DNA from 2 places in the Comamonas thiooxydans genome. Region 1 is predicted to be linked to the other one. Evidence: riboswitches for the same ligand, from Rfam matches in the RefSeq annotation. Region 1 holds a riboswitch; the other holds the start of a gene.
The links. Region 1 has a riboswitch for cobalamin ahead of CTR2_RS10440 (nitrite reductase). Riboswitches for the same ligand answer to the same signal wherever they lie in the genome.
Positions count from the first base shown of each region.

Region 2: another riboswitch for cobalamin. It lies ahead of CTR2_RS16050 (ABC transporter substrate-binding protein); the one in region 1 lies ahead of CTR2_RS10440 (nitrite reductase).

Region 1 is NZ_AP026738.1:2,257,785-2,261,380, forward strand. It holds gene CTR2_RS10435 (precorrin-8X methylmutase) at 1-520, opposite strand, end outside; gene CTR2_RS10440 (nitrite reductase) at 504-1,844, opposite strand; cobalamin riboswitch at 1,974-2,212, opposite strand; gene CTR2_RS10445 (vWA domain-containing protein) at 2,387-2,974, opposite strand; gene CTR2_RS10450 (magnesium chelatase ATPase subunit I) at 3,052-3,596, opposite strand, start outside.
Region 2 is NZ_AP026738.1:3,469,620-3,473,215, reverse strand. It holds gene CTR2_RS16060 (hypothetical protein) at 1-155, shown strand, start outside; gene CTR2_RS16055 (GNAT family N-acetyltransferase) at 840-1,352, opposite strand; cobalamin riboswitch at 1,420-1,644, shown strand; gene CTR2_RS16050 (ABC transporter substrate-binding protein) at 1,733-2,782, shown strand; gene CTR2_RS16045 (FecCD family ABC transporter permease) at 2,835-3,596, shown strand, end outside.

The DNA.
Region 1 (3,596 bases):
CCTTGGACTCCGCTGCTCCCACAAATCCGACCGGGCAGCCGACGATGGCGGCCGGACGCGGACAGCCCGGGTCCTGCAGCATATGGAGCAGATGAAACAGGGCGGTCGGCGCATTGCCGATGGCGACCACGGCGCCGTCCAGATGCTCGCGCCACAGCTCCAGTGCTGCGGCGCTGCGGGTGTTGCCCATGTCGGCGGCCAGCGCTGGCACACGCGGGTCCTGCAGGGTGCAGATGATGGGGTTCTGTGCCGACAGGCGCTTGCGCGTGATGCCCTCGCTGACCATGCGTGCATCGCAGAGCACGGGTGCTCCTCGCTGCAGCGCGGCTTCCGCGGCTTCCGCAAAGGTCGGGGAGAAATGGATATGCGCGGCCAGCTCCACCATGCCGGCTGCGTGAATCATGCGGCAGGCGACCCGCTCTTCCACGGGGTTGAAACGCTTGAGATCGGCCTCGCGGCGGATGATGCTGAACGATTGCCGGTAAATCTCTTCACCGCACTTTTCATAGTTGTAGGTCATTGAGTTGTTGCTGTATATCGTGAGGATCGGAGTTCAGGGGTCGATAGGGAATGGATGCCCGGGTCGACGGTTGTGCCTCGGCGGGGCTAGCGTGCAGCCATATCTGGCCCGCTGTGTCCTGGCTGGCAAACACCACATTTGTCGCATCGGCAGGCAGGGCACAGAGCTTGGCGCAGCCGCTGATATGAAGATGCCGGTCCGCCTTCTGTGAGCTGGCGAATTGCAAGGCCATGGGCTGGGCCGGGATATGGGCCTGAGGGCAGTTGGGGGCGCCGGTGCAGGCCGAGACCCGCAGGCGCACATCCGCAGACTGGCTGATCCAGTCCCTGGCATCGAGCCGGGCAGGCAGTGAATCCAGGTGCTTGTTCGGCAGCAGCAAGGATTTCCAGGGCGTGACCCGGATCTCCGCTTGTTCGGGCATGAGAGCCGCCAGCTTCTGCATGGCCCATGCGTCCAGGCGCCCCAACGGGGCGCCGAGCAGCAGGCCGTGAGGGTTGAGTGCTCCGGGCCGCAACGACCTGGCAGCGTTCCTGTCCGGAGTGCGGGGCTCAAGGTTATGACTGGCCTTGGCGAGTCCGCAGGCCTGAAGGTCGATGGACTTGGCAAGGCCGCGCAATCGGCCTGCCGCCTGCGCGCTGCGCTCACGGGCAAACCACAGGGCAATCTGTATGGCTGCCTGCACGGCAGCCGGTGCAGTCTCAAAGCCATACCAGTCGTCCGATTGGCCCAGGGCAAGCCCATAGCCTCCATCGGCGCAGGCCCATAGCTGAAGGTCGGAGCTCATGTTTCGGAGATGGCACTGCGGATCGTCGACCAGCATGTCGAATTTGCCGGGCAGGGCCGGAATGCCCAGCTGTTGCAAGGCCAGGGGACTGAGGTCACGCGCCGCTGCACCGGAAAGCGCCAGAGCCAGTGCATGGGTGCGATCTCCTCTTGTATAGAACGGAGTGCAATGCACGGCAGGCGCCAGATCTGCCTGTTTATCGGCAGGGGCCAGTCTCGAGACAACAAGCGCCGTGCGCAAGGCAGGCAGGGCCGATTCGTGCACGCCGCGCAATTGCAGATTGCCGAGGCGGGTCAACTCGATCTGGCCCGAGGCATGGGTGCGTGCGAGCTCGGCCAGTACCAGCCACTGAGCGGCGCTTAGGGACGCGCAGCGAGGGCGTACGCGCACGATCCAGCCGTCCTGTGCCTGCATGGGCTTCCAGGTGCTGGGGCACCAGCCACGAATCTGGATGGTCTCAGGGCTGGACAAGCGCTGCTCCAGGCGACGCGGCCAAGGCACGGCCGGCCCGCTGGGACAAATCTGACTGGCAAATTCCATGCAACATAGGTCATCCACGGTCGGTTTGGCCGATACCCGGGCCAGACAAACAAAATGTGCAGAGGGAAATGAAGAGGTGATGAGCCGCGCGCAGGCGCCGGCATATCACAAGCCACATGCAATCCCGCTGCGCCTTGTACACATCAGGCCGGTCTCCGGACTTACAGAGCCCACCTGAGGGTGGCATGTCGATGCGCCTTCCCGCTTTCGCAGTGGCGGCCATGGCCGTGGGCCAGAGCGTGCATCGCCATATCTCTGATTACCGTTGCGGGTGCAGTGCAGGATTGATGGAGACTCCATCCACCTGCTTCTCGTTTCACCTCCGCGCGCAGAGCACGCCATGAGGCACCTGTGGTGGCGCGATCTTACGCGATAACCCGGTGCACCAGGCCCAAATCATCGGCCTGGCAGCAGCTTTCCTGCCGCCTGTGCGGCTGCCGGATATCGATAAGGCGAGCCGGCTGGCCGGCATGATGCCCTGTCAGATGGTTATCAAAATAGATAGCTGTTGGCGCTTTACCGTTAAGCGATGGAGGCGATTTTTAGTTGAATTTCAACGGCAGTCGCAGAGTATCCGGCCAGGCCTTTGCCAGCCGATCGGCACCGCCAAACAGACGCCTGTTCTGGCCCGCAGCAGTTTCACAGTCCACCAGAATCTGTGCCACGGCAGGTACAGGCCCGTGCTCCAGTTGCAGCACATCGGGGCTGCGGAAGTCGCTGATCAGCCACAGGCAGGATGGTTGCCGGGAGTATCTGGCTGCCATCTGCCAGCCTGACTGCAGGGCATGGGCCAGAGGCGTGCCGCCACCGCCGCGCAGCGGCTCGATCAGGTCGGCATTCCAGCGTGGCGCCCGCGTGGGCTCCAGCAGCCAGTGCAGCTGGCCTGCGCCGAAGCAGAGCAGTGCCACGGATTCGCGTTGCAGATAAGCCCGGCGTAGCCACTGCAGCAGCAGGCCCTTGGCCTGGGCGAACGCGCCGCTCTCCACCATGGAGGCCGAGCAGTCCAGCAGGAACAGGTGTTGCCTGCGCACCGCTCCCTCGGGCTGGCGCCAGCGTAGATGTGCGGGTGCCAGTGGCAGCCCCTGGCGCTGGCGCAGGGTGGCGGTCCAGTCAATTGATGCCCCTGGCATCTTGTGGACGCTGGGTACAGCATGGCTGGCCAGGGCCGGGCCATGGTTTTCGAAGCCGACTTGCCCCCGGCCGGCGCTCAGCGCAGCGGACCGGAGGCTCGGGCTTTTTTTGCGGCCAGGGCCTCCAGGGCTGCCTGTGCCATGGCGTCGGCCTGTTGAGGCTCGAAGACGACGCTGCTCACGGCTTGAGCCTGTCCCCAGCCGGCAGGCGGCTGTTCGAGGCCCGGGCCTGTGTCTTGAGGCAAGGAGTTCGTGGCGCCGGGCTCGCGGGTGGCCGGTGAATGAGACGCTGGCGCCTGGGTGCCGGGCTCTGCGCGGTCTTTGCTGTCCGTGTCGGATGGCGCAGCGGGCGTGGGTGGCGGTGTGCTGGCCGGTGTCTGCCGGGGCTGACTGGCGCTGCCAGGATCGGACTGGCTGGAGCGATGCAGCAGCACCAGTGGCGCGACTTCGGACACATGTGCGGGCGTAATGCGCTGACTGCCTTGCCAGGCCGCCAGGGCGCGTGCAGCGCGCAGCATGACCAGGTCGGCACGCAGCCCGTCGACCTGGGCGGCAATGCACTGCAGGGCCACGGCCTCGTGGACGGCATCGCTCCATGCCAGCTCCGATGGATTGAGGCAAC
Region 2 (3,596 bases), 1.2 Mb from region 1:
ATGTACCGCAGTACCTGCCTGGTTACCCTACTGCAGCAACGATCTGGCCCCGCGCCATACCTGTGAAATGCAAGGACAGGCAATGCGAAGGCTATGCGATTACCCCGCAGATGGGGCCAGGTGAGTACCTGTTTTTTGTGCCGACAAGCGAATAGACTGGTCAAAGGCATCACAGGGCGACAGCACTCGATTAGTGCTAACCGCAACTCACCTAACAAGGGCGGCTTCGTGCCGCCCTTGTTGATATTTGGTGTGCAGTTACGTAGCCACTCACCACTTATAAACGCACATACAGAGGACCTGTACGCGAGAACAGCGGGATGAGACAACACACCACAATCATTGGTGCAACGCGATTGTTCAGAGCAGCACCAAAATAAAGCCTTGCGCCCAGAGATCGACGCTGACACGCATTTCGAGGTGATTTCTCAGTGCCACCTGCTTTCAGTGATGTGCAGTACACAGAACGCGGCTGAGATGTAGGACGCCTATCGCTTTATTCATAGCAGCACATCGCCCTATATGCAGTCAAATAGCTACATTTAGGCGCGGGCGGGCGCATCAATTTTCAAGGGTGAACTGAAACGCTAGCGCCAGTCTGCATGGATCTACAACAATGACCAAAATCTAAAGATGCCAGACCTCTTGAGTCGTGTGCGGGAAAATAGCACGAATGCCGGATGTGGCCCCAAAGAAATTGGTAGCGCGGCTGAGGGAGTAGGTTCGAGCGCGAGGATAAAGACTGGACTTCCGGCCCGTGGGTAAACGGCGCCAGTGAAGAATATACATCTGACTCAACTCCTGGCAAACAGCCCTTTCAGGAATGCCCAAGGAACTGATCAGACCTCTTTATGCACTTCAAGCATACGTTGCATATGAATGGTTTGCCATAGCGGATCTGCTTCGCGGTCGATCACCTCGAAGCCTTGGGTCTGCCAGAACTCGACGGCCCCTGGCAAGAAGGGATGTGTGTGGAGGTAGAGCACTTGCACCTGTTGAGCCTGTGCATGTAGCTTCAATGCATCCACTAGTGCACCACCCACGCCGGATCGTCGAAACTCTGGGGCGACAAACAAGCGCACTAGCTCAACCACCTTCAACTGATGAAAGTTCAGTTGGGGAAATCTGCTGTCGTAGTCCCGGCAAGCAATCGTGGCCTGTACCCTTTGCTGGGAGTCGAGCGCTGCCAACATGCAACCGCTGCCTGAGAGGTAGGTCTCTTCGAAATAGCGCAGGTCCGGAGGAATTTCCAGCGTGTTGCCTCGCCCGGCGAACATGGCAATGCGTGCTTTTTGCAGAAAATCTTGAACCTTGTGCAACTCGCCAACACGCTGGATAGAAAAGCTGTTCATGCGGGACTTAGATAGGAGATCTGAGCGCATTCGGCACTTTGACCTAGGACTGTTGCTACAAAATCAGCTACATTACCGCAACTTTGGTTTCGCCAGAACATGCATGCGCACTCACGAATGCATGAGGGAATCCAGGGTCAGGTGCTCTTTGACACCGGCCCATGAAATGGAACTGCCCCCGCAACTGTAGGCAATGAGCCAACCATCACACAGCCACTGAACCTATGTTTGGGAAGGCGATGGCCAGCGATGATTTGCCAGTCAGGAGACCTGCCAGAGTACCAACCAATCATTGCCGGCGGGGTGTCCGGGAAGTGAGCATTTTCATCGCTCCGGTACCGCGTTGCTGATTCAGGCAGGCTGCAGGCGCATGGCTTGCTATGTCTTCCAGGGGGCTTCCGCCGCTTCTGGAGAGATATCCGATGCTGCTTCGAAGCCTTGCCGCCGCTGCCTTGCTCGCCTGCTCATGGTCTGCTTACGCGACAGACTATCCTTTGCAGCTGCAAAACTGCAGCTACACAGTCACTCTCGACAAAGCTCCCTCATCGGTGGTCACCATCGGTCAAGCAGGCACCGAAATGCTTTATGCCCTCGGGCTGGGCGACAAGGTGGCGGGCACCGCACTCTGGTTCAATCCGGTACAGCCCCGCTTCAAAGCCATCAATGACAAGGTGCCGCGCCTGTCCGACAACATTCCCAGCTTTGAGTCGGTCATCGGCAAGCGTCCTGCCTTGGTGGTGTCGCAGTTCGAATGGATGGTGGGCAAGGATGGGGTAGTCGGTACCCGCGAGCAGTTTCATGATCTCCACATAGCCACCTATGCCATGCCGGCGGATTGCGAAGGCAAAAATAATCTGGTCGGCTCGGACGGCACACGTACCGCCAGCTACGACGTGAAGGCCTTGTACAAAAGCATCCGCCAGTTGGCGCAGGTCTTTGATGTCGAAGCCCGAGGCGAGAGCCTGGTCAAGGATTTGAGCAAACGCCAGGCTCAGGCGGTGGCCAAGGTCAAATCCTCCAAGCTCAATAACCTGTCTGCAGCACTGTGGTTCTCTAGTGCTGATCTCGCAGCCGACCCTTATATGGCTGGTAAAAACGGGGTGGCAGGCTACATGATGCAGACGCTCGGTTTGCGCAATGTCGTCGGCTCTGCAGAAGAATGGCCCACGGTGGGCTGGGAAACCATTGCCAAGGCCAACCCCTCGATCCTGATCATTGCCCGCATGGATCGCCGCCGCTTTCCTGCCGACGATTACCAGAAGAAGCTGGACTTTCTCAAGAAGGACCCTGTCACCCAGCATATGGATGCCGTCAAGAACGGTCGCATCGTGATTGTGGACGCTGACGCCCTGCAAGGCTCCATCCGCCAGGTGGATGGCATGGAGCAGATTGCCAGTGCGGTGCTGAAAATCGAAGGCCTCTCCAAATAAGCCGAGCACAGCGGATGTCGCGCTTCAGGTGCGATATCCCAATCGCAGTGGCATGAATACCTCTACGCTGACTTCAACTTGGCCAGCCATGCCGGCCAGCCAGTTCCTGCGCGCAGTCCTGCTGACGATAGCCGCAGCGGCCATGCTCTTGCTGGCCATTGTTTTGGGCATAGCCATAGGTGAGACCGATATCTCGGCCCGCATTGTGTATGAGGTGCTCACCAACCGGCTGCTTGGGACCAGCTATCCGATAGATCCGATCAACGCGGGGATCGTCTGGAATTACCGGCTGACGCGAGCCTTGGTCGCCGCCAGTTGCGGGGCTGGCCTGGCAGTCTCCGGCGTTATCTTGCAGTCGTTGCTGCGAAATGCCTTGGCGGAGCCATATCTGCTCGGTATCTCTGCAGGCGCGTCCACAGGGGCCGTGCTGGTTTCGGTGGCCGGTCTGGGGGCCGGCTTCATATCGATGACCACGGGAGCCTTTTTCGGCGCGGTGTGCGCATTTGCCTTGGTGGCACTGTTAGCCCATGCCGCCGGCGATGGGGGGTTGCGCAACGGCGGCCAGATTGTGCTGGCCGGCATTGCCGGCTCGCAGCTGTTCAATGCACTGACCTCGTTGATCATCACCAAATCCGGAAGCGCAGAGCAGGCGCGCGGCATCATGTTTTGGCTGCTTGGCAATTTGAGCGGTGTGCGCTGGCCAGACACCGCTCTGACGGCCTCGGTGGCCGTAGCTGGCGTACTGGTGTGCCTGCTACATGCCCGTTCTCTCGACGCATTTGCCTTCGGCAGCGAGTCCGCTGCGGCGCTTGGG